Regions from separate parts of the Arsukibacterium sp. genome, predicted to be linked through region 3. Evidence: predicted binding sites of a transcription regulator. Region 3 holds the regulator's gene; each other region holds the start of a gene.
What was found. Region 3 encodes sigma-54, which starts transcription at its own class of promoters, with help from an activator protein. Its sites were predicted from a motif close to TGGCANGNTNCNTGCTT; they were not measured.
Positions count from the first base shown of each region.

Region 1: a site for sigma-54 is predicted at 12,323-12,339, ahead of V7D78_RS07805 (PEP-CTERM sorting domain-containing protein). Genes of this name have one in related genera too.
Region 2: a site for sigma-54 is predicted at 2,014-2,030, ahead of V7D78_RS00680 (flagellar protein MotY). Genes of this name have one in related genera too.

Region 1 is NZ_DAINOE010000029.1:25,228-39,464, forward strand. It holds gene V7D78_RS07745 (DUF3450 domain-containing protein) at 1-5, shown strand, start outside; gene V7D78_RS07750 (MotA/TolQ/ExbB proton channel family protein) at 12-1,379, shown strand; gene V7D78_RS07755 (MotA/TolQ/ExbB proton channel family protein) at 1,379-1,906, shown strand; gene V7D78_RS07760 (ExbD/TolR family protein) at 1,918-2,322, shown strand; gene V7D78_RS07765 (energy transducer TonB) at 2,325-2,939, shown strand; gene V7D78_RS07770 (hypothetical protein) at 2,942-4,204, shown strand; gene prsR (PEP-CTERM-box response regulator transcription factor) at 4,255-5,613, opposite strand; gene prsK (XrtA/PEP-CTERM system histidine kinase PrsK) at 5,615-7,690, opposite strand; gene V7D78_RS07785 (S1 family peptidase) at 7,700-8,479, opposite strand; gene V7D78_RS07790 (patatin-like phospholipase family protein) at 8,590-9,426, shown strand; gene V7D78_RS07795 (PEP-CTERM/exosortase system-associated acyltransferase) at 9,525-10,289, shown strand; gene V7D78_RS07800 (ThiF family adenylyltransferase) at 10,374-11,237, shown strand; gene V7D78_RS07805 (PEP-CTERM sorting domain-containing protein) at 11,357-12,265, opposite strand; partial or broken gene prsT (XrtA/PEP-CTERM system TPR-repeat protein PrsT) at 12,520-14,237, opposite strand, start outside.
Region 2 is NZ_DAINOE010000002.1:162-14,398, forward strand. It holds partial or broken gene V7D78_RS00665 (Hpt domain-containing protein) at 1-251, shown strand, start outside; gene V7D78_RS00670 (response regulator) at 244-657, shown strand; gene V7D78_RS00675 (hypothetical protein) at 737-1,066, shown strand; gene V7D78_RS00680 (flagellar protein MotY) at 1,073-1,957, opposite strand; gene rnt (ribonuclease T) at 2,093-2,779, shown strand; gene V7D78_RS00690 (Grx4 family monothiol glutaredoxin) at 2,835-3,176, opposite strand; gene sodB (superoxide dismutase [Fe]) at 3,434-4,018, shown strand; gene V7D78_RS00700 (PrkA family serine protein kinase) at 4,272-6,194, shown strand; gene V7D78_RS00705 (YeaH/YhbH family protein) at 6,209-7,474, shown strand; gene V7D78_RS00710 (SpoVR family protein) at 7,513-9,033, shown strand; gene V7D78_RS00715 (sensor domain-containing diguanylate cyclase) at 9,069-10,043, opposite strand; gene V7D78_RS00720 (response regulator) at 10,046-11,062, opposite strand; gene tpx (thiol peroxidase) at 11,199-11,828, shown strand; gene adk (adenylate kinase) at 11,928-12,572, opposite strand; gene htpG (molecular chaperone HtpG) at 12,864-14,237, opposite strand, start outside.
Region 3 is NZ_DAINOE010000139.1:225-4,470, reverse strand. It holds gene lptB (LPS export ABC transporter ATP-binding protein) at 146-886, shown strand; gene V7D78_RS16175 (RNA polymerase factor sigma-54) at 945-2,432, shown strand; gene hpf (ribosome hibernation promoting factor) at 2,459-2,746, shown strand; gene ptsN (PTS IIA-like nitrogen regulatory protein PtsN) at 2,754-3,227, shown strand; gene rapZ (RNase adapter RapZ) at 3,224-4,081, shown strand; gene V7D78_RS16155 (HPr family phosphocarrier protein) at 4,071-4,246, shown strand, end outside.

The sequences.
Region 1 (14,237 bases), on a different contig from region 3:
AGTAAGATTAAATGAGACAGGCAATTAAGACTTTTGTTGTTGCTGCTGCAGTGACCCTTTCTGCATCAGTAGCTTTTAATGCTGTAGCGAATACAGCTAAACTTGACCAGTTATTGGAACAAATCAAACGTGAGCGCGTTGTTGAAGGCCGTGTAAATCAGGAGCGTGAACGTGCTTTCCTGGCCGAACGTGCTGATAAGCAAGCATTACTCAATACCGCAAAGCGTCAGTTAACTGAAGAAGAAGCGCGTGGTCGTCGTTTGCAGCAGCAGTATGCGCAAAACGATATCACTATCGCGCAGAAGCAGCAGGAACTGGACAGTGCTTTAGGTACCATGGGTGAAGTGTTTGGTGTTATCCGCCAGGCGGCTAACAAAACCATCGGTACTATCAGTAGCTCTATCATTAGTGCTCAGTATCCGGGTCGTGACGTACCGCTGCGTACCATCGCTGCTGCTACCGAGTTACCAACGCTGGAAGAAATGGAAGACCTGTGGGTTGCCATGTTAACTGAAATGACTGAATCAGCAAAAATCTCTAAGTTTGATGCTGATGTCGTTGAGTTAGCCGGTGGTTCATCTACTCAACGTGTCACACGTTTTGGTACTTTCCACCTGACGACTAACAACGAGTATCTGATCCGTAACGTAGACACTGATCAAATCCAGCCTCTGGGCCGTGCTCCACAAGCTAAGATCGCTAATTCTGTTGCCGACTACCATCAAGCACGTGCCGGTGAGTTAGCCAGCTTATATGTTGACCCAACTAAAGCTAACTCATTGTTACGTTTGAACCAGCAACGTTCAACCTTAATGGAATACTACCATGAAGGCGGTACTGTAGGTTACTTAATCACTGTGCTTCTGGCGATCGGCTTACTGATAGCATTAGAACGTATTCTGGTATTAACTGCTGTCGGTGGCAAGATGCGTAGCCAGTTGAAAAACCTGGCCTCGCCATCAACCAATAACCCACTGGGTCGTATCCTGAAAGTTTATCACGACAACAAAGATGCTGACGTGGAAAACCTGGAATTGAAACTTGATGAAGCCATTCTACGTGAAACACCAAAAGTAGACCGCGGTATCGGCTTAATTAAACTCTTTGCTGCAGTTGCGCCACTGATGGGTCTGTTAGGTACCGTTATCGGTATGATCCTGACCTTCCAGCAAATTACTCTGTACGGAACAGGCGATCCAAAACTGATGGCAGGTTCAATTTCTCTGGCTCTGGTTACCACAGCGCTGGGTCTGATTGCCGCTTTACCATTACTGTTCGTGCACAGCATTGTTCAGTCACGTGCTAAGTCAATTCTGCAAGTATTAGATGAGCAGAGTGCTGGTATCGTTGCTGCGCACGCGGAGAAGGAGAAAGCCTAATGATACTCCAGCTGATAGAGCTGTGGGAATCGGTACAGGATTTTATTCATACCGGGGGCAACGTCTTGTATGTTGTCGCCCTGGTGCTCTTCGTTATGTGGGTTATGATGATTGAGCGCTACTGGTATTTACGTGCGGTGTTTCCCAAAATGAAGCGGGATATCATCGCCAGGTGGGATGCGCGGGAAGATACAACTTCCTGGTACGCTCACAAAATCCGTGATACTTGGATTTCCGAAGCGACGGATAAACTCGATCAAAGAATGTTACTGATTAAAACACTGGTTGCTATGTGTCCACTTGTGGGCCTGTTAGGCACCGTTACCGGCATGATAGCAGTATTCGATATCATGGCTACTCAAGGCACCGGTAACCCGCGCACTATGGCGGCAGGTATTTCGATGGCAACGATCCCAACAATGGCCGGTATGGTTGCCGCCTTGTCAGGTGTGTTTTTCAGTTCGCGGCTTGAAGTGCAAGTGAAACGGGAAAAAGCAGATCTCGTGGACAGCTTACCGCATCATTAAGAGAGAATTTTATGGCACGTAAACGTATTCGTGAAGACGAAGAAGCCGCAATCGACATTACGCCGATGATGGACATCGTTTTCATTATGTTAATATTCTTTATCGTTACTACTTCATTCGTGAAGGAAGCCGGTATTGATGTCAATAAGCCAGAAGCAACACAGGTTCAACAACAACCGACCGCCACTATCTTTATCGCTATCCGTGCAAACGGTGAAGTGTGGATGGATAAGCGTCCGGTAGATATTGAGCGGGTTGCGGCTAACATCGAACGCTTAAGAGCAGAATCTCCGACTGACACTATTATTTTGCAGGCGGACATCGAAGCTAAACACGGTGTAGTAATGGAAGTGATGGACCAGATCAAAATTGCTGATCCTACGCTGGTGATTACTATAGCCGGGGAGAAAAAATAATTATGGTGCGTTTCCTAACATCGTTGATTATCGGTGCAGTGGTAACGTTTCTGTTGTTTCTGATTATGGCGCTGCTTGTTAAAGGCAGCGGCGAACGCCAGGCGGTCGATCAAGAGCGTATTATCGTTGAGATTAATACCACACCGCCTGATTCAGATACACAGGTGCGGCGGCCTCCACCGCCGCCACCACCACCGCCACCAGCGCAACCGCCTAAGACACCTCAGCCTGAGCCTGAGATGACTAATACGGCAGGTGCAATTGGTTTTAATATGCCGGGCCTTGATCTTGGCGTGAACACGGGTTTAGGTGATCCTGGTTCATTACTGCGTGATGGTGACGCTACTCCTATAGTGCGTATTGAACCACGCTATCCGGTGCAAGCGGCTCGTGACGGCTTAACTGGTTATGTCACACTGCGCTTTACTATTATGGAAGACGGCAGTGTTGGTGAAGTAGAAGTCATTGAAGCTGAACCACGCCGGGTGTTTGACCGCGAAGCGATTCGTGCATTAAACCGCTGGAAATATAGCCCGAAAGTGGTTGATGGTAAGCCACAGCGTCAGCCTGGTATAGTGGTACGGCTTGACTTCACTCTCGATATGGCAGGAGGTTAAGTATGAATAAACTCACATTATTAACTTCAGCGCTGTTAGTAGCTGCATCCTTTAGTTTTGCTGTGCCATTACAGGCGCAGGATCTTACTGCAGCAGACAGAGAGCGGATTGAGGCACGTAAAAATGCCAAAACTCAGCTGCCAGGTGAAAGGGTAGGTCGTGCAGTTACCCGTGCTTTTGAATTGTATAGCGAAGAGAAAATTGATGAAGCTTTAGCTTTGTTGATGGACCTTCGCCCGGGTAACGATTTTGATACGGCTTTTGTGAATCGCTTTATCGGCAACCTCTATGCCACTAAAGATGCCAAGCAAGCTATCAAATACCTGGAATTATCTGTTAAGCCTGATGTAATGAGTTTTGGCGATCAAGCACAAGCTCTTAAATTATTAGGTGATTTACAGTCGATGGAAGGTATGCACCGTGCTGCCATCCAGAGTTATCAAAACTGGATGCGTTTTACCGGTGAGCGTGACTCTGATGTATATTTGCGGATAGCTAATGCCCATTATCAGATGCAAGAGTATGACAAAGTTATTGCGCCTGCTGATAATGCTATTCGCTATGCCCGCGAACCGAATAAGCAGCACTATATGTTGAAAATGGGGGCTTTCTATGAGGCTCGCAACTACGTTAAAACCGTAGAAACCGTTGAGACTATGGTGCAGTTATTTCCGGAAGAGCGTTCATACTGGGTATATTTAGGTAACTTTTATACCTTGTTGGAAGAGTATTCTAAATCGTTAAGTGCCTTTCAGATTGCTTATGCCAATGGTTACCTGGAATCTGAAGCTGAACTGAAGTTGTTAGGGCAAATGTATGCCAATAACAATATTCCTTTTAAGGCCGCAACAATTTATGAAAAGTACTTAAAAGCAGGCAAAATCAAAAAGGATCGGCAGATATTAGCAGCGATAGCTTCTAATTATCAGGCGGCCCGTGAGTTTGCAAAAGCGGCTGAGTATTATGGTGAAATGGCTAAGTTGACCAACGAAGCGGATGCTTACCGTCGTCAGGGCAACGCCTTTATGGCAGTACAACGTTATGCAGATGCTATTACGGCTTTTGAAAACTCATTGCGGTTAGATTCCCGTAATGTTGGCCGGGTACATATTGATATGATGACGGCGTATTTAAACCAGAATAAACTCAGAGAAGCGATGGCGTCATTGCAGGAAGCCAAGAAAGATCCTGCAACTTCACGTCAGGTACGCAGCTGGGAAACCTATATTCAGGAAAAAGCCCGCGTTCGCAATATGCGTCTGTAGTTTTTACCCAGAGTAAATCGAATAAAAAAACCCGCTTTAAGCGGGTTTTTTTATAACTCGATTTCGCTGCTGCGCAGATCATGTAGCCGGTATTTTTCAATTAATGCATAGAGTGTAGGGCGGGTAATACCGAGTAAGTCAGCGGTTTTAGACAAATTAGCGTTGGCAACAATAAATGCATGACGGATAGCTTTGCTTTCAGCTTGCTCTCTTATCTTACGCAGGGTATCAACCTTATTGGCTTTTACAGCGGCTAGACCAAGATCTTCAGCGCTGATTTTTTTGCTGTCTGCTAAAATCACTGCCGATTTAAGCTTGTTTTGCATTTCCCGAATATTGCCGGGCCAGCTATGGTTTAGCAATGCCTGGATGGCACAATCGGTAAAACCCTGCACCTGAGTTTTATATTCGTGATTAAACTTATGTAATAACGCCTTAGCGATGATAATAATATCATGGCCACGCTGTCGTAGCGGTGGGATAGTCAGGGTGATTTCACTGATTCTGTAATATAAGTCTTCCCGAAACGCTTGCTCTGCCACCATCTCTGGCAGGTTGCGGTGGGTGGCACAAATGACCCGCACATCGACTTCAATTTCCTGGCGGCCGCCGACTCGCTCAATCACACGTTCTTGTAAAAAACGCAGCATCTTAGCCTGCAGACTTAATGGCATATCGCCAATTTCATCCAGCAGCAGGGTTCCGCCATTAGCCCCTTCAATTTTGCCTAGTGTGGTTTTATTTGCACCGGTAAAGGCGCCTTTTTCATAACCAAATAACTCACTTTCTAATAAGTTTTCCGGTATGGAGGCACAGTTTATGGCAACAAAAGGTTTGTCAGCTCGTGGGCTTTGTTTGTGGATGGAGCGGGCAAATACCTCTTTGCCTGTACCGCTTTCACCTAACAGCAGTGTAGTGATCTCTGTTGGCGCAATTTTTTCAACGGTACGGCAGGCTTTTAAAATGGCTTCACTGTTACCAATAATATCTTGTTGCGACGCTTGGCTGGCTTTCAATGCCTGGTTTTCTACCTCTAACTGAGATAGCTTAAAAGCCCGTGCTAAAATAATTTGCAGCACGTCAGCATCAATTGGCTTTTGATAATAATCATAAGCACCCAAGGCTACTGCTGCCAGCGCATGCTGATTATCGGTGTTACCGGTTAGCACTATGACTTTACACTGGGGTTGTACAGCGAGAATCTCCGCTAAGCAGGCTAAGCCTTCACTGGCATTGGCAGCATCGGGTGGTAAACCCAAATCCAGCGTAACCACCGCAGGTTCATAGCGACGTAATTGTGTCAGGGCACTGCTTCTGTCAGCAGCAAATACCAGTTCATAGTCGCTCAGGCTCCATTTCAGTTGTTTTTGGATCCCTGGATCATCTTCTACTATCAATACGGTATTCATATTACAGTCCTTGTACAGCTGTCAACGCAGGCGAATCTTGCCTTACTGGCAAGTTTAACGGAAGTATCAGACTAAAGGTAGTCCCTTTTGTTGGTATGCTATTAACACTGAGACTGCCGCCCGATTGCTCAGCAAAGTGTTTGGCGTCGTAGGCACCTATGCCCATGCCAGCATTACCTTTGGTAGAGTCAAAGGGTTTAAATAGTCGCTCAGCGATAAAATCGGCACTCATGCCGCAACCGGTATCACTGATGCTTATGATGACTTTATCATGTTCAGTGCTTACGGTTAAGCAGACTTTATCATCTGGCTGACATGCTTGCTGGGCGTTATCCAGCAAATGATAGAGCACACTGGCGAAACGCTCTTTATCTATCACTAACCTGGCATCTTCGATGACTTTCAGCTCTGGCACTGGCAGTCGATTAGCGCAGCGCTGCTTGATAACCTGCTCTGCAACAGCAGCGACTGAAAACTGACTATGCTGCTGCTGGCTGACGCGTTTACTGCCTAATTGCGACAGCATATGTTGCATCCTGTTTTGCATCGCGGCCAGAGTGTCAAAGGTATCCTGAATAAATTCAGGGTTAGCGGCATGACGCTGAGCATTTTTCAGGATTAAATCTATTTGGGCTTTAACGTTTTTAAGATCATGCACTACAAAGGCAGACATCTGGCTAAAAGCAACAAACTGTGCATTTTCACTCAGTGTTTTGCTGGCCTGCATCAGCAATAGTAAGCTCGAAACCTGCTCAGAAACCAACGTTAGGTAATCACGAAGCTCCCAATTAAGGCTTATCTTGTTTATCTGCGGGGCATTCATCAGGCAGAGCCCCCAAAGCTGTCCTTTGCTATGCACCGGGATCAATAAGTGGACATCGCACTCACTTAAATACGGCTGGCTGACTACAAAGCTGTCTTGCTGGTCATTTGTATCCAACAGCCAATATTTTGTGGCAAACTGCTGTTGATAATCTTTAATCAGCTTCAGTTCTGCAGTGTTCAGTTCGGACCGTTGTTGTAGGGCTAATGTTTGCGGTTGGCCATCCGCCTTAAACATCACTATAGCGCCTCTGTCATAGCCAATGCTGTTTAGCCAGATAGCCAAAATGCGTTGGTATTGCTCTGGCTGACGTAAGTCTATTTGTTTTAAACCCGTCGTTAAGGACAACCATTTTTCGCGATAATCAAATTTATTCGCAAAAAAATGTTTCTCAATAAATACTTTAAATTTACGTCTGACGGCACCGGATAGCAGTAATACGGCCAATATAGCAAAACCAAGACCAATAAAGGTGGCCTGAATCAGGTTAGTCCAGTCTCCTCCTATAAAGCGTATGTAAAAACCGGCGATTGCCAGTAAACACAAATACAGGCCTGCAGCCATTACCAGTGAGCTTTGCAACACAATATCGCGCGATATGTAAACGGTAATGCCCCAGGCTTGGATCCGACGCAGTGAGATAATCAGTAGTGGCACTAGCGCTGTAAATACATAACCACGTGCCAGCCAAAGCTGATCATCAATACGGCCAAATAGCGCCGATTCTGCCAGCAGTACAAAGTCAAAGATGATACCAATAGTCAGGGCTAGCACTAAGGGCTTAAACTGCCAGCGTTCAGCCTGGCTGGCTCTGCGGTACAGTGTTTCTAATAGCGCCAGTTGTATAATGCAAATAGCCAGATAGCCGGTAAAAATATAGTGCCAGTCAAGATAGCGTTGGTAACCCAACCAACTCCACAAAGGTAAAGCAATGACTATCGCCAGCACTAAGGGGTGGCGAAAAAATTCGCGCCAGCTAACTACTTGCCTGCTTAATGCCGCTAATAAAAATAGCAAGAGGAACAGCGTGCGAGTACTTTCAAATAACAGGGACAGTGCGCTGGTAAAAGGCACGCTACCTGTCCAGGCATAATAGCCGGCCCAGCCGAGCGTCGCCAGGGTAAAGGTAAGCAGTAAGGTTTTTTGTAAATTACTGGTGCGGGTAGCGAGCACCAGGCCTAAAAAAAACAAATAGGCAATACCCGCTACAATAAAACCCAACCGATCCAATTCAAGGGTAAGCCATAAATCCATAATATGCTCTTAGCGTTGTTGCATCAGATCTAGTAAAAACTGACTAGGGATGGCATAGCTGATGCCGCTGGGATCGCTGAGTACTGCTTCTCTGGAAGATTTAATATAAACCTGATTTACAATACCAATGACTTCACCAGTTTGAATATTATAAAGCGGGCTGCCACTGTTACCCGGATAAGCGGTAGCATCCAGCTGATAAACCAAATAAGGTTGTTGCAGATGTCGTAACGCCTGGCTGTGTAAGTCGCGGGCGTTATCTGCCGGTATGGCTACCGGCGTATGCGCCGCTATAGTGCCGCGGTGAGTCGCAGGGTACAAACCTAATACATGCGTAATGGGAAAACCGGTAAAGCCAACGTTAGCGCCTTCAGCAAGCATTTCTGCCTGGCTGATATTTACTGCGGGTAAGTTGGCTTCAATACTGAGTAGAGCCAGATCATGTTGTGGAGACAGCTCCCGACTAAGAATTTTATGCACGGTGACTTTATTGGCACTGCCGGAAAGCACCACATATTCTTCCAGTTGTGCTGTGTTCAGACTTTTAGCAATCACATGATAATTGGTAGCTATTCTGTTACCTGGCGCTACGGCAAAGCCGGTGCCGATTAATTGAATACGTGGTGAGCCGGTTGGATTATGTATGCCTATTGCCACTACCGAGGGTTTAATCTGCTTAATGGTCTGCACTAAGTTATCCGCCGTGGCGGGGAATGCCAGAAATAAAACCAGTAAAAGAGTGTGTCGCCAGTAATGCATATCCATATCCACCTTATGTTTAGCGTCCATTAAACAAGCTTATACTAGCTTAATTGTTGAAAAAATGCGCGTGTTAGTACTGGAATCTTAAGCTGATTAGCGCATACTAATAGTATGTATTGCAACATGGATTAAAAGCAGTGCAAAATCAAAGGGAAATTGTACCCATCTTGTCTGGTGGGGGCACCCGCTTGAGCTGTTATATTGGTATATTACAGGCATTACAGGAGCAAGGCTTTTATTGCCGGCATCTGGTTGGTGTGTCTGGTGGCAGCATAGTGGCGTCGCTTTATGCCTCTGGCTGGCCATTAGATAAAATCCGTAACCTGGCAATGTATACGGATTTTAAACAGTTCAGGGGCATGTCTCTGACTAAGCTGATCCGCTTTGGGGGCTTATCCGATGGCAACTTGTTTGAACAGTGGCTTGACACTCAACTTGAAGGGCGCTGTTTTTCTGATTTAGAACTGGATTTACATGTATTGGCCACCGATATCCGTGGCGGTGGTCCGGTCGTATTCAGTAAAGCGACTACACCCAATTTACCGGTGTCTCTGGCCATCCGGTTTTCGATGTCAATTCCGTTATTTTTTTCCTTTAAGACCTTCAAACATCATGTAATGACCGATGGGGTCATTTTATCAGAAGATGCGCTACATCATGATTGGTCTGGACGCGATGTGCCTATAGTCTGTTTTCGGTTAAAAAGTGAAGCTGAGCATAAACCTGTGGTAACCAGCAAATATCTACCGGTAATTAGTTATATTAATATGTTAATTCAAACGTTTATGAACGCCGTGTCGCGTGAGTATGTGCACGCAGAGTTTTGGCATAATACGATAGTAGTGAATACCGGCGAGCTGTCTTCAGTGCATTTTGATATGACAGTCGAGCAAAAACAGCAACTGTATAACATGGGTTATCAGACAGCAAAAACGATAATGCCGTTAAAATTAAAAGCGTTGTTTAGCCATTAAAGCCTACTAAGCAGTTTTCGGCTTTTTTTGCAGATCACGCAGCACTATCACACTTTTACACTAAACTTAGCAAAGGGATATTTCAGATGGATGCGGCTATGACCAGCAAAACGCTTGCAGAAAATTTTGCACTGTATTTTGATATTAAATTTGCCAATACCAAAGCGCTACAACAGGAGGCATACCGGATCCGTCATGCTGTTTACTGTGAAGAATTGGGTTGGGAGCCGCTGCGGGATGATAAGATGGAAATTGATAACTGCGATAGTTATTCTTTTACACTGTTACTGCAACATAAAGCAACAAAACGTTATGCCGGAACAGCCCGCTTAGTGATCACGCCACCTAATCAACCTGAATGCCTGTTACCATTTGAAGCACACTGCCTTGACTCTATAACGCCCGGTGCCATCAATTTACAAGATTTCCAGCCGGGATCATACAGTGAAATCTCACGATTGGCGGTACCTGAAGAATTCAGAAGGCGTTTGGGTGAACAACACACGCCTTTTGTCGTTAACGAATTTAGTAGTGATGTTGCCGTTTTTTCCGAAGAGGAGCGCCGTAACTTTCCCAACATCGCCGTTGGCCTCTATTTAAGCATCATAGCGCTATCGAGAATGTGTCATCATCAAGCAATGTTTGTGGTGGTAGAGCCTCGGCTAAAAAAACGCTTGGAGCGAATTGGCTTTCCATTTGAACAACTCGGCGAAGAAATGGATTATCATGGTGTCCGTGCATTATTTTACCTTCGAAAAGAAAACTATACTGCCAAATTATCGCCCGAAGTACTTGAGCTCTATCAGTTCTTGTATGACAGTTTGTATCCACAAGTTTTATTGCTACCTTATCTGCAGCGTTAAGGCCCTATCATGACCGCATCTGTAATAGCCCCTGTTGGGGATAAAGCCAGCCCTCAGCCAGGCTTAACCTCTGACGCGTCTGTACTGAAGACCGTGTTTGATTATCAAACTGCTTTTTCGCGCAATATTGGCTGGTTTACTGAAGATGAGCAGCAGCTGCTGGCCGCTAAAAAAGTGGCTATTGCCGGCTGCGGTGGTGTTGGCGGCATACATACACTGACATTAGCCCGTTTGGGAATTGGCCAGTTTGCTTTATCAGATTTTGACAGTTTTGGCATTGAAAACTTCAACCGGCAAGTTGGCGCACTGATGTCGACTATCGATAAACCGAAACTGGCTGTGATTAGCCAGATGCTAAAAGACATTAATCCGCAGGTTAAGCTCAGCGAATTTGCCGAGGGAGTCAATGAACACAATGCTGAAGTTTTTTTAGAGGGTGTAGATTTATATGTCGATAGCCTGGATTTTTTTGCGATTAAAGCCCGCCGGCTGATTTTTGACCTTTGTCAACGCAAGAACATTCCGGCTATTACTGCTGCTCCCCTTGGTATGGGCACAGCATTTTTATGTTTTATGCCGGGTAAAATGAGTTTTGAGCAATATTTTGGTATGAGCCATTGTGCGGAGTCTGAGCAATTTGTCAGGTTTTATCTGGGCCTGGCTCCTAAGGGGTTACAGCGACAGTACTTAGTGGATCCCAGCAGAGTCGATTTAGCCAATAAACGCGGGCCTTCCACTATAGTGGGTTGTACTTTAAGTGCCGGTATTGCTGCCTCTTATGCCAGTAAAATATTGCTGGGCAGGGGGGATGTCATCTGTGCGCCACGGGGTATGCAGGTTGATGGTTATCGAAATAAGCTGGTCTACAGCTGGATGCCGTTTGGTGCCGCTAACCCCTGGTTTAAATTAAAAGTCAAGCTGGCAAAAAAACAACTTGGCATCAATTAAGCGTTAACGCATGGCTTTCCGTTAGCTTAAGATTTTTCTAAGCGTATATTTTACTGATAAGATTGATGAGCAAGCAAAAACGCCAGCAGATGCTGGCGTTTTATTAACTGACTTTACTATTAAGCAGCTTTCGAGGCTTTACGCTGACGACGGCCAGCAGCTCCCATGCCTAACAAGCCCAGGCCAAGAATAGCTATAGTCGCTGGCTCAGGGATAGTGGCAGTAATAGAACCATCAAGAGTTGATTGGCGAATAGCATTAGTGCCAACTAATAATAATTCGTTAGGATCTGGAATTGGCGGGTTAACGTTAGTATCCAGAATTAACCTGGCAAAATTACCAGTAGCAATACCTGATGCGGCATCTTTAAAGTTGCCACTGCCATCATCAATCCACAGGAAACCTGTTTCTGCAAAGGTGATGTCAAAAAACAGATCTAAGTTTGCTGGAGTGAGATTAGAACCTGTTAAGGTTGCTTCTATTACTACGCGGTCATTGTTTAAAGCTGTTCTGTCATCAAAGAAAAATCTGATGTAACCACCGGTAAATTGTGGGCCAGCAGCTGTAAGGGTGCCGGTAAAATAATAATCTACCAGTAAGCGCCAGGTCAGCAGGAAACCTTCACCGTCCTGATTATCCAGCAGTGGTGGAATAAGCGGGCTCAGCGCATCAATATCACATTGCGCAGGGCAGTTAGGAAGTACCAAATTAACATTTGGTCCACCTAAAGATGGGCCAGATGCAGGTAAGCCTAAACCTGCAAGGATTGCTGCATCATTAGTATCAAAAAAACTACCAAAGATACTGCCATCACTAAAGTCATAAATTGATGTAGCCAATAATTGACTAAAGCCAAACTCATCAAACAAACCTGTTTTTGAGTCTGCGTCGCCATTACTGGAAACATTGGCAGGATCTTGGTCATCATACCAATTTGAGCCTACGTCAATATACATCCAATTTGCCGAGGCTGCCGCACTTAGCAGCAGTGTCGCGGCTGTAAGCGTTGCTTGCATAAGTTTTTTCATCGTCGAGTTCCTTTTCTAAGGTGGTGGTAGCACGGATAATGTTGCCGTATAAGATATAAGCATGATTGGTGCCAAGTTTTTATGTATTTTATATTTGATAAATATCAGTCACTTATAGTGGTTTGTTTCTGCGGTCATGCAGAGGGAAAGGAAGGTTGTAAATAAAGCTGACGGTTAGGTAAGGGTAGTTTATATGTTAATTAAAGTGAGGTATTAATAAAAAAGGCCTGCACAACGTACAGGCCAGTGGGTCATTATAACTGTTGACTAAGGGTCAGTTTACGTTGCGTCAGGCGCGCATCTTTACTGTTTACATTGTTTAAGATCTGACTTGCTTTGGCTTTGTTATTTAACAAAATAAGGGCTTCGGCGTAATTAAGCTTCACCTCATCGTGTTCAGGTCTAATGGTCAGTGACCGTTCGAAATAGCTAAGTGCATCCTGATGACGGTTTAATCTCATCAAGGCCGCGCCATAGGTGTCAAGAATATCCGGGTTTTTATCATCTATTTTAAGTGCCTGGCTGGCATAGTTTAATGCTTTTTCCGCTTCACCCTGCTCAATAAGCATCCAGGCATAGTTATTTAACAGCACTAAGTTATTGGGTATTTGCTCAACCAGTTCTTTATAAATCGCTACCGACTTGCTCACATCTGTTTGCATCAGCAGGTTGGCATAGACAATTTGCAGCCCATGGGTTGTCTCGTGTTTCTCCAGGTGAGCTTCAATAAAATTAATGGCCTGGCGTAGCGATACATCTTGGCGATAGAGCTCAGTAATGTACATTGCCGCCTCAGCACTAGGGCTATTTTTATAGCTTTCCAGGTACAGATTTAGCGCAGCACTGTTTTGACCTAAGCCCATCAAATTGCGGCCATGTAAATATTGGACTTCGGCCAGAGATTGAAATTCCGCTGGGCTCTGTTTCACAGTATCTATGGCTTTGTCGAACTGTCGGCTGTCAGTTAGCAACTTTAGTTTTGACATTAACAGCTGCTGGTTTTGAGGTTGGCGCTGCAGATGCCTGTCAATTATTCTGATAGCTTCTGTACTATTGTTGTTGCGGCGCAAGACTTCAGCATAAAGTAGGGTCGCCTGAATATGCTCAGGGTTTTGCTGATGCCATAACTGGCTAAGCCGGCTTGCTTCAGCTAAATTACCTCTTTGTACTAAGGCATCGACTAAAATCATCCAATGGACGCTTGGGAGTTGTTGCGCTGTATCAATGGGTTCTAACTGCGTTATCACTTCCTGGACCTGTTTGGCGTTATGTAAGTAACGGGCTAACGCTAACCTGAGCTGGTAGTTTTGTGGGTTTTTAGCCAATTGTTCCTTGGTACGATTAATTTCAGCGGTGGCGTCCCCTAATCTGTGACCCACTATTAATGATTGTGTAATGGCAGGGACATATTCCGGATGGCTGGTAATCAGCTTATCAAGAATGACTTTAGCAGCAGGGTAATCGTTTTCAAAGGTGGCTACTGATGCCAGCATCAGTTGTGTAAAAGGATTATTGTCACCTGTAACCTCTGCCGCAGCTAAATGTACTTTCGCATCCTCAGGTTTTAACTGCAGCAAATCAGCATAGGCTTTCAGGTTGTGGCCCATAAAGGCGGTTTCTGGATCTTTAATCCAGCCATCGGCTAATTGATCAACTTTGTCATATTGTTGCTGACGTAAATAGCTGGTGGCCAGAATCAACCGGGTTTGGTGATCTCCAGGTTCCATCATTAGTGCCAGTTCTAAATCACGAATGCCTTCATGTTCTTGGCCCGCAACATTTAATTTTAGCTGGCCCATAGTTAATAAGGTATTGACGTCTTTAAAGCCTGCACTTTCGTATTTGGCGATTAATTCGGCCGCGGCATTATTATCACCTGCGCGCGCCAGGTTAAAGGCGGTGGTGGCAAACAGGTTTAAGTCTTCCTGAGTAGGCGGTAAAGAGCCTAATGCTTCTTTGGCGATACCAGGTT
Region 2 (14,237 bases), on a different contig from region 3:
TTTATCAAACATTGGCGCAAGACACAGCTTCGGCTATAAATGCGTTGCAACAAGCCGATTGGCAAAGTATGGCTCGAATTGCTCATAAGGTTAAAGGAGGAGCCGCTAGTTTTGGCGAATTAACACTAAGCAACCTGGCTAATGATCTGATGCAGCTGCTGAAAAGTCCGGTAACAGAACACACTAAACAACAAGCAAGCCAACATTTTGTATCTACTTTACAGCAGGTTGGGAGCCAGGTTCATGGCTGAGAAAAAAATACTGTTAGTAGATGATGTTGATTACAGCCGGCAATTACTGCGAAACAACATTATTGCTCTAAGTAATGAAGGTCAGCTCAAGCAACGTCAGTATAATTTTTACAATGCCAGTTGTGCCAGTAATGCGCTGAGTATGTTTAGTATGCAAAAGCCGGATCTGATATTTTTAGATATCGAACTACCTGATTGCTCCGGCCTTGATTTATTGGAAAAATTTAAAAAGAGCCGGCCAGAATGTATTATTATTATGGTCAGTGCCAATAGCACTCTCGAAAATGTACAAGCCAGTCTCAAAGCCGGGGCAAGCGGTTTTATTGTCAAACCCTTTACTGGCGATAAGATATTGTCGGCGCTTAAGTTATTTGAAAGACATTGCCGGATAACAGAGCAAGATTGACCGTGTTTGATACTGGTCAACACCAGCAATTATTTGCTATGGTATAAGATGTAAACCGGAATAACGATAAGGACTCACCATGCGGCGTATTGCCCTTTTATGTTCATCCCTGCTTATGCTGGGCGCCAGCAACCAGCTGTTGGCAGCAGACTTTCACCAGGTACCGGTTCCGGCGGATGCCCGAGAATTTGCCCGGCTTGATACCAAACTACCTGCGGTGATGAGCTATTTCAGCCAGCAATCTATGCCAGCATTACAACAATATTATCAACAGCAGTTAGGCTCGCCACGCAATACGCAAATGGTACATGGCCGCTTAAATCTGTACTACAGTGTTGGCCAACGCTCGGTGCGTATTTTGATTTCTGAGCAGCAAGATTGGCGTCAGGTTGATATCATGGTTGAATAACCAGGCTCAAGGCCTGGCCATCTGCAGCACTACCCTGCGGTTTGTGGCCCGGCCCAAACTGGTTTCATTGGAAGCCACATGCCTACGCTCACCATAGCCGTCTACCCGCACTTTATCCTCAGTTACCCCGGCATCCAGCAACAAAGCCTTTATTTTATTAGCGCGACTAAGTGACAGTTGCTCATTCATCCAACGACCACCGAAACTGTCGGTATAACCTTGCAGTTCTATATAGTCGATATCTGGATCGTGTTTAAGGTATTCAGCAACCTGAGATAACCTACGGCGAGACTCCCGGGTCAACTGATCGCCGCCACTTTCATAACTCAGTACAATAAAGGCAATATCTTCAAAGCTGTATGGTAATAAATTAGCAATACACTGATTAAACTGATGATAGCTGGAGGGAAACTGCACCGGATTTAACGCCGCAGCAATACGATCATAGGGGCTGTACCAATCGGCAAAATAAAACGTTGGGCTAAAGCCCTGCTCCAGCTCAGTCAATAAGGTCCAGGCGGTTTTTTTCGGGAGATCACCATTAAACTGTTTTAACAGCTTCATGCTGGCCACGGCTTTACTCGGCTCACCGGGGCGCCACTGTGGCGGTACAGACAGCACTTCTGCCAAGCCGTAGTGATCGGGCAGCCGCAGCATTTTTAGCTCAAAATCAATATTTAATGCCCGGTTGGCGACACTAGTGAAGACCGCGGTACCAAAGTTTGGAATAACGTGTTCCAACCGGCATTGGATTGGAGTAGCACTACTGAGTTGCCACTGCGATTGTTGCAAAGTGGCAGAATATTGACGCAACTGCGTCGGGCTGGCCGACAAAGTCCAACTGCTAAGCAGCAACAGCAGCGTAAGGCTGCCAAGGGTATTCACTTGCATCTGTCTATCCTGTGCTAATGAAAATGGCCTGTATCAACAGGGAAGTTAAAATATCTAAGCAAGCACTATGCCGAAAGCAAGACGGCGCAGGCTTTTTTTGGCATACTAGCGCCGAATTCTGATAATGGTTTGATTATGACAGCTCCTTCATCTTTATTGTCGCGGCGTTTTCGCGGCTACTATCCTGTAGTTATCGACGTGGAAACGGCAGGCTTTAATGCCACTACCGATGCGTTGCTGGAAATTGCTGTTAATTTACCGACGATGGATGAACAGGGCCAGTTGCAGCCCGGTGAAACCCTGCATTTTCATATCGAACCCTTTGAGGGCGCTAACCTGGATGCCAGCTCATTGGCCTTTAACGGTATTGACCCTTTTAACCCTTTACGTGGGGCAGTGCATGAGCGTGAAGCCATTACAGAAATTTGTAAAGCAGTGCGCAAAGCACAAAAGGAAGCAGGTTGCCAACGCTCAGTCATAGTGGCGCATAATGCTACCTTTGATCAAAGCTTTGTTAATGCGGCTATCGCCCGTCTCAATTATAAACGCTCACCGTTTCACGCTTTTGTGTCTTTTGATACCACCAGCTTGTCGGCACTGGTACTGGGGCAAACCGTACTCGCCAAAGCCTGTCAGGCAGCGGGCATTGAATTTAACAGCAAAGAAGCGCATAGCGCCTTGTATGATACTGAGCGTACGGCAGAATTATTTTGTTTTATGGTCAATCGCTGGCAGCAACTCGGGGGCTGGCCATTGCCCGTTAGTGCAGATGACTCGGATGCTGGAGACAATGAAAATGCTGATGAGATTGCCACCGCTTAAAGGCCGCAGCTCGGATCACCAGACCAGCAACGCCGGCCTGGTGTCATATCAAAGATTACTCAGCCGTGGTGTCAGGCTGATGACGGGCAGCAGCTTCTTTGATAATAGGTTGCAACTCACCACGCTGAAACATTTCCAGCACGATATCACAACCACCAATTAACTCACCTTCTACCCACAACTGCGGAAAGGTTGGCCAGTTTGCGTAAGCCGGCAATTCAGCGCGGATATCCGGATGCTGCAGTATATCGACAAACGCAAATTGCTCACCACAGGCAATCAGTGCCTGTGAAGCCTGCGCAGAAAAACCACAGCTGGGGAATTTAGGCGAACCTTTCATAAAGAGTAATATTGGATTTTCGGCAATTTGTTGCTTAATTTTATCCAGCGTTTCCATAATAACCTCGTCGATGACATGTAATTTAGCTATTTTACCGTGTTTAGGCCGCAGTTACACTTGAGATTTCAATAAAAATCCCCACTAAGCTATAAGTCGTGCTTGCCTTGGCACAAACCGAAGCAGGCTAAACATCGTATAATAACGTTAATAGCCAGAGTACAGCTTGAACAGTACAGCTTAAACTTGAGTATTTTAGTCAGGTTTTGTAATCTGGTTTGTGCAGACACATGACATCACACCAATGGAGATCAACAATGGCCTTTGAATTACCCGCCCTGCCCTATGCAAAAGATGCTTTAGTACCACATATTTCTGCTGAGACGCTGGAATATCACCATGGTAAGCATCACAACACCTATGTCGTTAAACTAAACGGTTTAATTGAAGGCACCCCTTTTGCTGATAAATCTCTGGAAGAGATCATTCGCAGCAGCGAAGGCGGCGTATTTAACAACGCAGCCCAGGTATGGAACCACACCTTTTACTGGCACTGTTTATCTCCAAATGGCGGCAAAGAGCCTACTGGCGCTTTAGCCGATGCCATTAATGCTAAATGGGGCTCATTTGCTGCTTTTAAAACAGCCTTTAATGACAAAGCCGTCAATAACTTTGGTTCCAGCTGGACCTGGTTAGTGAAAAAAGCTGATGGCAGCCTGGACATTGTTAATACCAGCAACGCCGGCACCCCGATTCAAGACGCTGCAGTGACTCCTATCATCACTGTCGATCTGTGGGAACATGCTTACTACATTGATTACCGTAACGCCCGTCCAACCTATCTGGATGCGTTCTGGGCTTTAGCTAACTGGGATTTTGCTGCGAGTAACTTCGCTGGTTAACAGCACTGTTCAGCGCCTTATGGCTACATAACCCGGCAACTGCCGGGTTTTTTCTGCAGTTTAACCGCGCATCACCGTCCGCATTAGTTTACAAAATCTCAATTGTCGGCAGTCATCTCATTCGCTTAAATCCGCGTAATTAAGACTAAACAACGGATTTTTCTGTCAATAAGTTCAGCGAAGCCCCGTTTTACTGTCTAACCTTAAGTTAACAGCTTAGTTTGAATCCCAATGTTAATGGCTGGAGGTGCATATGGGTATTTTTGAGCACTACAAATCGCGCTATGAGGCTAGCAGAGAGGAGGAGTACAGCATTCAGGAATTCCTGGCGCTGTGTAAGGAAGATAAAAGTTGTTACGCCACCGCGGCAGAACGCTTACTAATGGCCATTGGCCAACCTGAACTGATAGATACCGCACAAGATCCAAAATTAAGCCGCTTGTTTTCTAACAGAGTTATCGCCCGTTACCCAGCGTTTCGGGAATTTTATGGCATGGAAGACGCCATAGAGCAAATCGTCTCCTATCTGAAACACTCCGCTCAGGGGCTGGAAGAGCGCAAACAAATTCTGTATTTACTAGGCCCTGTTGGCGGTGGCAAATCGTCCTTAGCCGAAAAACTGAAATTTTTAATGCAACAGGTACCAATTTATTATCTGAAAGGCTCCCCGGTGTACGATCATCCGTTATCCCTGTTTGATGCCGCAGAAGATGGCCAGATTTTGCAGCAGGAATATGGCATTCCAAAACGCTATTTACGCAATATTTTATCGCCCTGGGCCAGTAAGCGGCTACATGAGTTTAATGGCGATATCAGCCAGTTTACCGTGGTGAAAAAATATCCGTCTATTCTTGATCAGATTGCCATTGCCAAAACAGAACCCGGCGATGAAAACAACCAGGATATTGCCGCCTTAGTCGGTAAAGTCGACATCCGCATGTTGGAGCATTTTGCCCAGAATGACCCCGATGCCTACAGTTATTCAGGTGCTTTGTGCCGGGCAAATCAGGGCCTGATGGAGTTTGTGGAAATGTTTAAAGCGCCGATTAAGGTGCTGCACCCATTGCTCACGGCCACCCAGGAAGGTAATTATAACGGCACTGAGGGCCTGGCTGCACTGCCGTTTGACGGCATTATTCTGGCCCACAGTAATGAGTCGGAATGGCAAACATTTCGTAATAACAAAAACAACGAGGCATTTTTAGACCGGGTCTATATTGTTAAAGTACCCTATTGCTTAAGGGTCAGCGAAGAGATGAAAATCTACCAGAAACTGCTGGAACACAGTGAGTTAAATCAAGCCCCCTGTGCGCCTGGCACTCTAAGTGCGCTGGCACAATTTGCCGTGTTATCACGCTTAAAAACCCCAGATAACTCAAGCATTTATTCTAAGATGCGCGTATATGATGGCGAGAGCCTGAAAGATACTGATCCTAAGGCTAAATCTTATCAAGAGTATCGGGATTATGCCGGGGTAGATGAAGGCATGACCGGCCTGTCTACCCGCTTTGCCTTTAAAATTTTATCGCGGGTGTTTAATTTTGACAGTACTGAAGTAGCTGCCAACCCGGTACACCTGTTTTATGTGTTAGAGCAGCAAATTGAACGGGAGCAGTTTGCTGCCGATGTAGCCGAGCGCTATCTGGAACATCTGAAGGGCTACCTGACACCAAAATACATTGAGTTTATTGGTAAGGAAATTCAAACCGCCTATCTGGAGTCTTATTCTGAATACGGCCAGAATATTTTTGATCGCTATGTGATTTATGCCGATTTCTGGATCCAGGATCAAGAGTACCGCGATCCGGAAACCGGCCAGCTGTTTGACCGCTCAGCACTGAATGCCGAGCTGGAGAAAATTGAAAAACCAGCGGGGATAAGTAACCCAAAAGATTTTCGCAATGAAATTGTTAACTTTGTGCTCAGAGCCAAAGCCAAAAACAATGGCAAAAACCCCAGCTGGACTAGTTATGAAAAACTCAGAACCGTTATTGAGAAAAAAATGTTCTCCAGCACCGAAGAGCTGTTACCGGTAATTTCTTTTAATGCCAAAACCAGTACTGAAGATCAGAAAAAACATGATGACTTTGTCAACCGGATGATGGAGAAGGGCTATACCCGAAAACAGGTCAGATTACTGTCAGAATGGTATTTACGGGTACGTAAATCGCAATAACCGCCGGAGGTAGTATGGCGCATTTTATTGATCGCCGGCTCAATGGTAAAAACAAAAGCGCAGTAAACCGACAGCGCTTTATTCGGCGTTATAAGCAGCAAATTAAAAAGGCAGTGTCTGATGCCATTAGCCAGCGCAGTGTCACCGACATTAGCAGTGGTGAAAGTGTCACTATTCCGAAAAAGGACATCAGTGAACCTTTTTTTCACCAGGGAAAAGGTGGTCGCCGGCAAATTGTGCACCAGGGTAATGATCAATTCAGCCCGGGCGACCGCATAAAACGTCCAGAGGGTGGCGCAAGCGGCAGTGGTCAGGGTGATGCCAGTCAGGATGGCGAGGGCGCAGATGAGTTTGTGTTTTCCATCTCCAAGGAGGAATACCTCGACTTGCTGTTTGAGGATTTAGAGTTACCAAATCTGCAAAAAAACCAGCTGGATAAGCTGGTGCTTTACAAAAACGTTCGCGCGGGTTACCGCTCGCAGGGCGTGCCGTCAAATATTGATATAGTCCGTTCCTTACGTGGCTCACTGGCACGTAGAGTAGCGATGCGTGCTGATAAAAAACGTCGCCTGGCCTTATTAGAGCAAGAGCTGGCAGAGCTGGATAAGGCGCCAATAGCCGATGAGCAACAGCGGCACTTATTAACAGAGCAGATCAGCGAATTGCGGCAGCGTATTGCCGCTGTTCCTTTTATTGATAGCTTTGATTTGCGCTTTCGCAATTTTCAGAAGAAACCTGAACCCACATCCAAAGCGGTGATGTTTTGCCTGATGGATGTGTCGGGCTCGATGGATCAAGCGACCAAAGATATGGCGAAACGCTTTTACATCTTGCTGTACTTGTTTTTAAGCCGCAGCTACCGCAATGTCGAGGTGGTGTATATCCGCCATCATACCCAGGCCAAAGAAGTAGACGAGCAGGAGTTTTTTTACTCGCAGGAAACCGGCGGTACCATTGTCTCATCGGCGTTAAAACTGATGCATGATATTGTGACCGAACGTTATGATCCAACGCAGTGGAATATCTACGCCGCTCAGGCCTCAGATGGCGATAACTGGACAGATGACAGCGCGCCCTGCGCTGAGCTACTGGCCAATAAGTTGCTGCCGCTGGTGCGTTACTATGCCTACATTGAAATTACTCAGCGCGCTCATCAAAGCCTGTGGCACGAGTATGAAAAACTGTTGAGCCAGTTTGATAATCTGGCGATACAACCGATCCGCAATGTCAGTGATATTTATCCGGTATTCCGGGAATTATTTAAAAAGCAGGCCGCGTAGGCCCTTGTGCTAAATCTTAGCTAACGAGTGAGGCGATTATGGCCAAAGCAAGCAAACAAGCCAGTCAATGCCTGCCTGACGGGCCAGACTGGAACTTTGAGTTACTGGACGCCTACCATCAGGAAATTGCCCGGGTGGCTGCACACTATCGGCTTGATACTTACCCGAATCAGATTGAAGTGATCACCGCCGAGCAAATGATGGATGCCTATTCCAGCGTGGGCATGCCGCTGGGATATAACCACTGGTCCTATGGCAAAAAATTTATTCAGACCGAGCAGCATTATAAACGCGGCCAGATGGGGCTGGCGTACGAAATTGTGATCAACTCCAACCCTTGTATCGCTTATTTAATGGAAGAAAATACCATTACCATGCAGGCACTGGTGATGGCACATGCCTGTTATGGTCATAACTCCTTTTTTAAAAATAACTATCTGTTTAAAACCTGGACCGATGCCGGCTCTATTATTGATTATCTGGTGTTTGCCAAACAGTACATCAGCCGCTGTGAAGAAAAATACGGTATCAGTGAAGTAGAAGATACGCTGGATTCCTGTCATGCGTTAATGAACTACGGCGTAGATCGTTATAAAAGACCGCAAAAAATCTCGTTAGAAAATGAGCAAAAGCGCCAGCAGCAGCGTGAAGACTATTTGCAGTCGCAGGTAAATGACTTATGGCGCACTATTCCGCGCCAGGCGGCAGCCACCGAGCAACAAAAGCTGCGCTTTCCGGCCGAGCCGCAGGAAAACATGCTGTACTTTTTGGAAAAAAATGCCCCTTTACTCAAGCCGTGGCAGCGCGAAATCGTGCGCATAGTACGCAAAATTTCGCAGTATTTTTATCCACAAAAACAAACTCAGGTCATGAATGAAGGTTGGGCTACATTTTGGCATTACACCATTTTGCAGCACCTGTACGATGAGGAAAAAGTCAGTGATCGTTTCATGCTGGAAGTCCTGCACAGTCACACCAATGTAGTGGCACAGCCTGACTATAACAGCCGCTATTACTCAGGCATTAACCCCTATGCGCTGGGCTTTGCCATGTTTTGCGATATTAAGCGCATTTGCCAGGCGCCAACGGCAGAAGATAAAGAATGGTTCCCGGATATTGCTGGCAGTGACTGGCTGGACACGCTGCACTTTGCTATGCAAAACTTTAAAGACGAGAGTTTTATCAGCCAGTATTTATCGCCCAAAGTTATTCGCGACTTTCATTTATTTGCCGTGGTCGATGATGAACAACAAGCCGCGTTGGAAGTGGCTGCTATCCATAATGCCGAAGGCTATCAACGTATCCGGCAGATGTTGTCGGCGCAGTACAATTTGAGCCAGATTGAGCCCAATATTCAGATTTATAATGTCAATGTGAACAGCGATCGGGCGCTGACCTTGCGCTATATTCCGCAAAACCGGGTGCCGCTGGCAGAGAGTGCCAAAGAGGTGCTGCGCCACCTGCATCGGTTATGGGGCTTTGAGGTTATTTTACAGCAACAGCAAGAAGATGGCAGCCTGACGATCCTCTACCGTTGCCCGGAGCCTGCACAGGTATAAACCAACAGTTTAAGCTCTTGGACAATGTCACTCAGTTAAGCTTCTGACTCTGGCACAAAGCAGCTGACTTTATTACGACCGTCTACCTTAGATTGATACAAGGCTTTATCAGCAGCTTCAATCCAGTTGGTATGGTACTGCATATGCTGGTCGCGCTGTGCCAATCCCAAACTGATAGTGACCTTTAGCTGCTGCTCGTTGTAAGGGATCAGCAACTTTTCCACTTTGCTTCGAAGCCGCTCAGCCAGATAGTTAGCTTGCTCTAAGGTGGTATCGACCAGCAATACTGCAAATTCTTCGCCGCCATAGCGCCCTGCTAAGTCGGTGCTACGCAAGCTGCTACTAATCACCGCAGATACCGCTTTAATGACCGCATCGCCTGCGGCATGACCATAGGTATCATTGACCCGTTTGAAATGGTCTATATCACACATTAATAAAGTGCTGATATGCTGTGAGTAGCGTTGTAAACGGGTGAATTCTTGTTTTAACCCATCTTCCCAGTGGCCGCGATTGCTTAGTTGAGTCAGAAAATCAATCTTTGACAGCTGACGCAAACGACCATTCATCGAGGCCAGTTCCAGTGCACTAACCGCTGCATCTGTCATATCATAAATAATAAAACACAGATGAGTGACATTGCCGCGACTGTCAGTGATAGGAAATATAGTGCTGTTCTGATACATGTAATCAGCACTACCGGTAATGGGCCGATAGTTTTTAAACTTGAAGATATAAGGACGCTGCTCCCAAATAGTAAAAGCCCGGTTTTTCAACAGCATCACCGGATCGCACTTGCGTCTGAGCCAGTCTTCATCAATTTCAGGGAATAAATCAAACAGGTATTTGTCTCGCACCTGCCTTGGCGTTAAGCCACTGTGATTTTCCATAAAGCCATTCCAAACCTGGATGCGGTAGTCACAATTAAGCACCACTAATCCCACATCCACCGTTTGGAACATATCCATTAACCAATGAATTTCTGATACATCTACCTGCGCATTGGACATCGTTATTCTTCCAGCAAAAAGGCGACTTTATAGCTCAGTGTTTTTAAGCTGTCTTCGGTAAATAATAATAACAAATCACAATTTATCTGATGATTTTCAATGCCGTAGCTGAGCTCAATCGCCAGCGTTTTACGCCAGCGCTGCACATTAGCTTTAATCAGTTCACTGACTGGCGCATGCTGCCCCAACACCACAGGGTGGCCCTGGCTAAAACTCATGTCAATTTGCTCGGCTATACCTTTTAACACTGAGCCAATTAAGATATTGGCAACATCCATCAGTAATTCGAGTTCGATTGCTGGTGTCAGCTCTCCCTGGTAATTCATTAAAGTGGCGATATCTTTAAAACTGGAGTCGGTCAAAATTAGCAGGGCTTCGCCTGCGACACCGCCACCAATAAAGCCCTGACAAACAGCCGAAGTGCTGGCTTCACCTTCAATCGAGGCCAGCGCCATATGCAATTCACTGACTTCAATAAGATTAACATTAGGTATAGGCAGCTTAACAAAAACATTGAGCAAGCGCGCTAATAAATCCCCCGCCTGGCCCATAGCGACATTGGTAATTTCCTGAAACACATCGCGCATTTCATTACTAATCTCGACTTTTTTTCGTGCCAGGGGTTCAGCGGTTTTACGATGGGCACTGGGTAACTCTTCTGCACCGACTGATTGTAAAATATGCTCGAGTTTTGCCCGGTCGACCGGTTTTTTAATAAAATCGATGGCACCCAGCGCCATCACCCGTTGATAGGCTTCCGGCTGCACATCACCGGACACCACCACAACCTTTACCGCTAACTCACGCTGTTTTAATTCAGCCAACACCTGATAGCCATCCATGGTAGGCATATTTAAATCCAGAAAAAGCCAGTCGATGACCTTGTTTTGCAAAGTCGCCAGGGCATCTGCACCATGACCGGCAAAACAGATCCCCTGCTGCCACTCTTGTGGTAGTATGCGGGCAAGTTGTTTGCGGGCTAAGTTGGAATCATCGCATATCAGAACTGCGGGCGTCATCAGATCCTCGTTACAAAACAGATATAGCTCATCATAGCCGCTAACCGAGCAGAATAAACCGTTAACCGCAATTTTTTGCTGTTTTTTTCTAAATTTTATGTCGTTATGCTGATTTTGATCAAACAGGAATTCGAAGATGCGCTCTAAAAGCTACTTTTTATCGTCACATTTTGTTGCCATGTTAACCTGCCTGATGGCGTTATTGCTTAGCTCTGATAGTCTGGCCTATGACATTAATCGAGGCCTGACATCCAGGCTCAGCGAAGTAAAGTCGGGTCCGGAGCAGGTGGTATTGTTGGGGCAGACGCAACAAGTCGGGAATAAAGCACCAGCATTTAAAGTGGTGGACAATCAGTTCAGAACTATCCACTCTACTGATTTCGCAGGAAAAACCCTGCTTATTAGCGTAGTGCCCAGCATTGACATTGGCATTTGCTCACTGCAAACCCAGCGCTTTAACCGCGAAGTCGCGCAATTACCGGCTGAGGTCAGGGTCATTACCATCAGTACAGATTTACCTTTTGCGCAAAAACGTTTTTGTCAGGCCGAGCAAATTGATGCGATGCCGGTTCTATCTGATGCGGTATGGCGTGATTTTGGTAGCAAATACGGCTTGCTGATTAAAGATATGGGGATGTTAACCCGAACTATTTTGATTATTGATAATAAAGGTAAGCTGGCTTATAAACAATTAGTGTCAGAGTTGACAGCCGAACCCGACTATGACGAGGCCTTGAGCCACTTGCAGCAATTGTTAAAGCAATAAGCTCCTGCCTATTATTGAAACATAAGGTTCGCGATAAAAAGCATACTATTAAAAAGCCTGGCCCAAAAAACTACGCCAGGCTTTTTTGAAAGCGTTAACTTACCCTAACAGCGTAACTAATTTTGCGCTGACATCATCAACAGCAAGGGTACCATCCAGGTGATGATACTGGGTATTACCTGCATCTGCTTCCTGCCGGTAGTAACCAACCAGTAACTTCGTTTGCTCGTGGTAAATAGCCAAACGCTTTCGAACGGTTTCTTCGATATCATCAACGCGGATAACCAGCTCTTCACCGGTGTCATCATCTTTACCGGCAACTTTAGGCGGATTATAAGTTAAGTGATAAACCCGACCAGATGCAGGGTGCACCCGACGGCCACTCATTCGCTCTACAATGACGTCATCTGGCACATCAAATTCAATTACATGGTCTACCTTAATGCCGTTTTCTTTCATCGCATCAGCTTGCGGAATAGTACGCGGAAAGCCATCCAGTAAAAAACCTTTGGCACAATCTTCTTTAGCAATACGCTCTTTTACCAGACCAATAATCAATTCATCCGATACCAGCTGACCGGCATCCATCACTTTCTTTGCGGCCAGCCCCAGCTCGGTGCCTTCTTTGATGGCCGCTCTTAGCATATCACCGGTCGAAATTTGCGGGATGCCATATTTATTCATTAAAAATTGTGCCTGAGTTCCTTTACCGGCACCAGGAGCACCCAACAAAATTATGCGCATAGCAACACCCTCGTGTTTTGGGAATAATTACTTAGTATTAGGGTTCGGATCTTTACACAATGCGTCATTCGAAACAAGATGTTTGTCGACTGGTGCTACCTGAGGTGGCTATTTCACTCGCCTTTAGTCGATAGCCTTGACTATACAGCCGTTAAGCCCATTTTAAACGGGCTAACAGCTAAAAAGCACAATTTTAATAAGACTTTTGTTACTGCTATCGACTAAAGTTTGTAGCATGTTAAAAAAAAAGCAGCCAGCGGACGCTGACTGCTTTGATTGACAGGCTGTGCATTATTTAGCTAAAGATAACAGCAGGTTGTTTAAGCGGCTAACAAAACTGGCCGGGTTTTTCAGGCTGCCGCGCTCGGCGAGCAGCGCTTGTTCAAACAGCACCTCGGCCCATTGTTTAAAGCGACTTTCATCGGCTTCATCAGCAATATGTTTCACTAGTTGATGCTCCGGGTTCAGCTCAAATATCGGCTTCACCTCAGGCGCTTTCTGGCCAACAGACTCCATGAGCTTGATCATCTGAGTGCTCATATCAAACTCATCGGTAACCACACAGGCCGGGCTGTCGGTTAAACGGTGGCTGACTTTGACATCTTTTACCTGCTCACCTAAGGCCGTTTTAAAGCGCTCGACCACAGATTTAAAGGCTTCTTCGGTTTGCTGTTGCGCCTGTTTGGTTTCATCATCATCCAGCTTGGATAAATCCAGGCCGCCTTTCGCGACTGAGCGCAGTTTTTTGCCGGCAAACTCAGATAAATGCTGTACTAACCATTCGTCGATACGATCTGATAATAACAACACTTCCAGCCCTTTTTTGCGGAACACTTCCAAATGCGGGCTGTGCTTGGCGGCTTCAAAACTGTCTGCCACCAGGTAGTAAATTTCGTCCTGCTGCTCTTTCATGCGGCCGACATAGTCTGCCAGTGACACCTGTTGCTTGCTGTCATCCTGCTCGGTTGACGCAAAACGCAATAAGCCGGCAATTTGCTCTTTGTTGGCATGATCTTCAGCCGGGCCTTCTTTTAATACCTGACCAAATTCATTCCAGAACAACTGATATTGCTCAGTGTCTTTCGCCAGTTTTTCCAGCATCTTCAGGGCACGGCTGGTACAGCCTTTGCGCAGGCTCTGGCTGACTTTAGTGTCCTGCAGGATTTCACGCGACACGTTTAGCGGTAAGTCACTGGAATCCAGCACGCCCTTAATAAAGCGCAGATAGCTTGGCATAAACTGCTCAGCGTCATCCATAATAAAGACGCGTTGTACGTAGAGTTTCAGGCCATGCTTCGACTCACGGTTCCACATATCAAATGGCGCTTTTTTCGGCACATACAGCAAGCTGGTGTAGTTTGAATTGCCTTCAACCTTGTTATGGCTCCAACTCAGTGGCTCACTCCAGTCATGCGAAATATGCTTGTAGAATTCCTGATATTCTTCATCTGAAATATCTGACTTATCGCGCGTCCACAAGGCGGTAGCCTTGTTCACCGGCTGCCAGTGCCCCTCTGTTGCGGCTATGGTTTCGCCGTCTTCTTCACGCTCTGGTGTGCCTTCCTGCCACATCTCCACCGGAATGCTGATGTGATCAGAGTATTTAGTGACAATACTTTCTACTTTCCAGCGCGTTAAAAATTCGTCTTCGCCGTCACGCAGGTG
Region 3 (4,246 bases):
GCAATGCCGAACTGACGCAAAGTGGCAGTCTGGTGCAAAGTGCACTGATCCGCTACAACATAGAGCGGCAGGAGTTGCAAGCGCAAAGCGATGAAAATACCCGGCGAGTCACCACGATATTTACGCCGGAAACTAAGGACAATCCATGACGTTGAGTGCACCCAGCAAATTAGTGGCCTCTCATCTGGCGAAAAGCTACAAAGGCCGTCAGGTGGTAAAAGATGTCAGCCTCGAAGTCAACGCCGGGCAAATTGTTGGTCTGCTAGGCCCTAATGGTGCCGGTAAAACCACCACCTTTTATATGATTGTTGGCTTAGTGCCATCAGATAAAGGCAGTATCATTCTTAATGGCGAAGACATGACCTTTGCCCCTATTCATCAGCGTGCCCGTGCCGGCATTGGCTATTTACCGCAAGAAAGCTCCATTTTTCGCAAATTAACCGTGCATGAAAACTTACTGGCCATTTTGCAAACCCGCAAAGCATTAAGCAACAGCAGACGCGAAGAGTTGGCTGATGACTTGCTTGAAGAGTTCCATATTGGTCATATCAAACATAGCCTGGGCATGAGTTTATCTGGTGGTGAACGGCGCCGGGTAGAAATTGCCCGCGCTCTGGCCGCTGATCCGGCGTTTATTTTACTGGATGAACCTTTTGCCGGAGTTGACCCTATTTCGGTACTGGATATAAAAAAAATTATTCAACACTTGTGCCAGCGTGGTATCGGCGTGTTAATTACTGATCATAATGTGCGTGAAACGCTCGATGTCTGTGAAATAGCCTATATTGTCAGCCATGGCGAGCTGATTGCTGCCGGCCCCCCACAAGAAGTGTTGGCAAATCAGCAAGTACGTGATGTATACCTGGGTGAACAATTCAGGCTATAGTTAGTTTATAAACGCCACCACAGCATGACGCGGCTAAACGGGAGAAAAAAATAACGACATGAAGCCCTCTTTGCAACTTCGCTTAGGCCAACAACTGACCATGACACCGCAACTGCAGCAAGCAATTCGCTTGTTACAATTGTCGACTATGGAGTTGCAGCAGGAAATACAGGAGGCACTTGATGCTAATCCACTGCTGGAAGGCGAAGACGAATACGACAGCTTTAATGGCGAAATGGAACCGCAACAACCTGATCGTGAGCACACGACAGACAACAGTCTGACAACAGATGACTACGGTCATGACGAGCCCACCGAACCCGACAGCAGTGAGGCGATGACCGAGCAAAACATCCAGGAAGACTTGCCGCTGGATAATCAATGGGATGACTTAGTCAGCGCTGCGCCCGTTAGTGCCGGCAATAGCATGGATGATGATAATGTCTATCAGGGCGAAACCAGTGAGAGTTTGCAAGATTACTTGCGCTGGCAAATGCAATTAACGCCTTTTTCTGACACTGACCGTACTATTGCCGAAATCATTATTGAAGCCATTGACGAAGGCGGCCTACTCACCATCAGTTGTGACGATATCCTTGAATCGCTTGGCCTGCCCGATGTTGAGGCCGATGAGGTAGAAGCGGTGATCAAACGCATCCAGCTATTTGATCCTGTGGGCGTCGGCGCGCGTTCAGTGCAGGAATGCCTGTTAGTGCAATTAAAACAATTTGACCCGGCTACGCCCTATTTACGTGAGGCGCAGCTATTGATTAGCGATTATGCTGACTTTTTAGCGAATCGGGACTTTCGTTCTTTGCTGCGCGTGACTAAACTCAAAGAAGAAGAGTTAAAAGAGGTGATGCGGTTAATTCATAGCCTGAATCCGCGCCCTGGCGCCGATGTTATTCGCGAGGAGCAGCAGTATGTGATCCCCGATGTCACCGTCAGCAAAGTGAAAGGCCGCTGGCAGGTGGAGCTAAACCCGGATGCCATACCAAAGGTACGGATTAATCAGCAATATGCCGCTATGTCCCGTAATGCCAAAAGCTCTGCTGATAGCCAGTTCATCCGGTCGCACCTGCAGGAGGCAAAATGGTTTCTGAAAAGTCTGGAAAGTCGCAACGAAACATTGCTCAAGGTAGCAAACTGTATTGTGCAGCAACAACAAGCTTTTTTTGAACATGGCGAAGAAGCAATGAAACCTATGGTGCTGAATGATGTTGCCGAAATGGTCAGTATGCATGAGTCGACCATTTCCAGGGTCACCACGCAAAAATATATGCATAGCCCGCGAGGTATTTTTGAACTTAAATTCTTTTTTTCCAGTCATGTTAGTACAGAGAGCGGTGGTGAGTGTTCCTCAACGGCCATTCGCGCTTTTATCAAAAAATTAGTGGCGGCAGAAAATCCGGCTAAACCGCTGAGTGATAGCAAAATGGCAGAGATTTTATCTGATCAAGGCATTAATGTGGCACGCCGTACCATTGCCAAATACCGCGAAGCTTTATTTATACCGCCATCTAATCAACGTAAGACCTTGCTTTAAGTGTTCTAAACAGAAGGAAAATGTCTATGCAAATCAACCTAACTGGTCGTCATGTCGAAATCACCACAGCCTTAAGAGAGTATGTAGACAATAAATTTGCTAAGCTGGAGCGCCATTTTGATCATATTAACAATGTACATGTCATCCTAAACGTGGAAAAATTGAAGCAGATCGCAGAAGCTAAGTTGCACCTGAATGGTGGCGAAGTGTTTGCGGCCTCAGAAGACGAGAATATGTATGCTGCTATCGACCAGTTGATTGATAAGCTGGACCGGCAGGTCATTAAACACAAAGAAAAGATAGCCCGACATTAATCAGCGTATGATGAACTTAAGCACTATGCTCGCCGAGAACTGCACCAAGAGTGCAGTTCTTTTTAACAGTAAAAAACGTATTCTGGAATACATAGCCGAACTGGCACAGCAACAGCTGCCTGACATGACGGAATATAGTATTTTAGAAGCACTCATGACCCGTGAAAAGCTCGGCTCCACCGGCATAGGCGGTGGTATTGCTATCCCTCATGGTAAATTACAGAGCGTCAGCAAACCCATGTTGGTATTTGTAGTGAGCAAAGATCCTATCCCCTTTGACGCTATTGATAACCAGGCAGTGGATATTTTTTGCGCTATTTTAATTCCACAAGAACAATGTCAGGCGCATTTGACTACTCTATCCGGTATTGCCAAATTATTAAGTCAAAAGGAGCTGACCCGCAAAATTCGCCATGCAGCCTCCGATCACGATCTTTATCAGTTATTAATGGAATATAGCCAACAAGGGACTGACACATGAAACTGCTGGTGGTAAGTGGCCGCTCTGGCTCAGGTAAATCTGTCGCACTCAGAGTAATGGAAGATTTAGGCTACTATTGCGTTGACAATATTCCGGTCAACTTACTACCTACCCTGGCAACCACGGTTATGGGGCAGTATGAAAGGGTAGCGGTAAGTATTGATGTGCGTAACTTACCGCAAGACCCCGATGAGCTGACCGAAATTTTGTCATATTTACCCCGCAAGTTAGAACTAACCATTCTCTATCTTGATGCGGATCACACCAGCCTGATTAAGCGCTTTAGTGAAACACGCCGTTTGCATCCGTTATCACATCAGGCGATGTCGCTGGATGAGGCCATTTCACAAGAACAGCACTTGTTAGACCCGATCTCCAGCCGTGCCGATTTGTATATCGACACCACCGAAATGAATGTGCATCAGTTAGCAGAACAGCTGCGTGAACGCATTCTTGGCCAGAAAAGTGGCAAACTGGTGATGTTGTTCGAATCTTTTGGCTTTAAATATGGCATTCCCAAAGATGCCGACTTCGTGTTTGATGCCCGCTTCTTACCCAATCCACATTGGGAGCCGGATTTGAAACCCCTTACCGGTTTAGACCAATCCGTGAAAGATTTTTTAGCCTCGCAAGCCGTGGTGGCCAAGTATATTTGGCATATCAACAGCTTTGTCAGCAGCTGGTTACCACATCTTGAACGCAATAACCGCAGCTATCTGACCATTGCCATTGGCTGTACCGGTGGGCAGCACCGCTCAGTATATATTGCCGAAAGCCTGGCCGAGAGCTATCGCAGCCAGCGCGATGATGTGCAAATTCGTCATCGCGAGTTGGTACGTCACCATGGACGCTAAACTCAGCGCCACAGTAACCATCATTAATTCACTAGGTTTGCATGCGCGCGCCGCGACTAAGCTGGCGGTATTATGTCAACAGTTCAGTGCCCGCATTGAACTGATGCAAGATGGCAAAGCCGCAGATGCCTCCAGTGTACTGGCGCTACTAATGCTGGCCAGTAG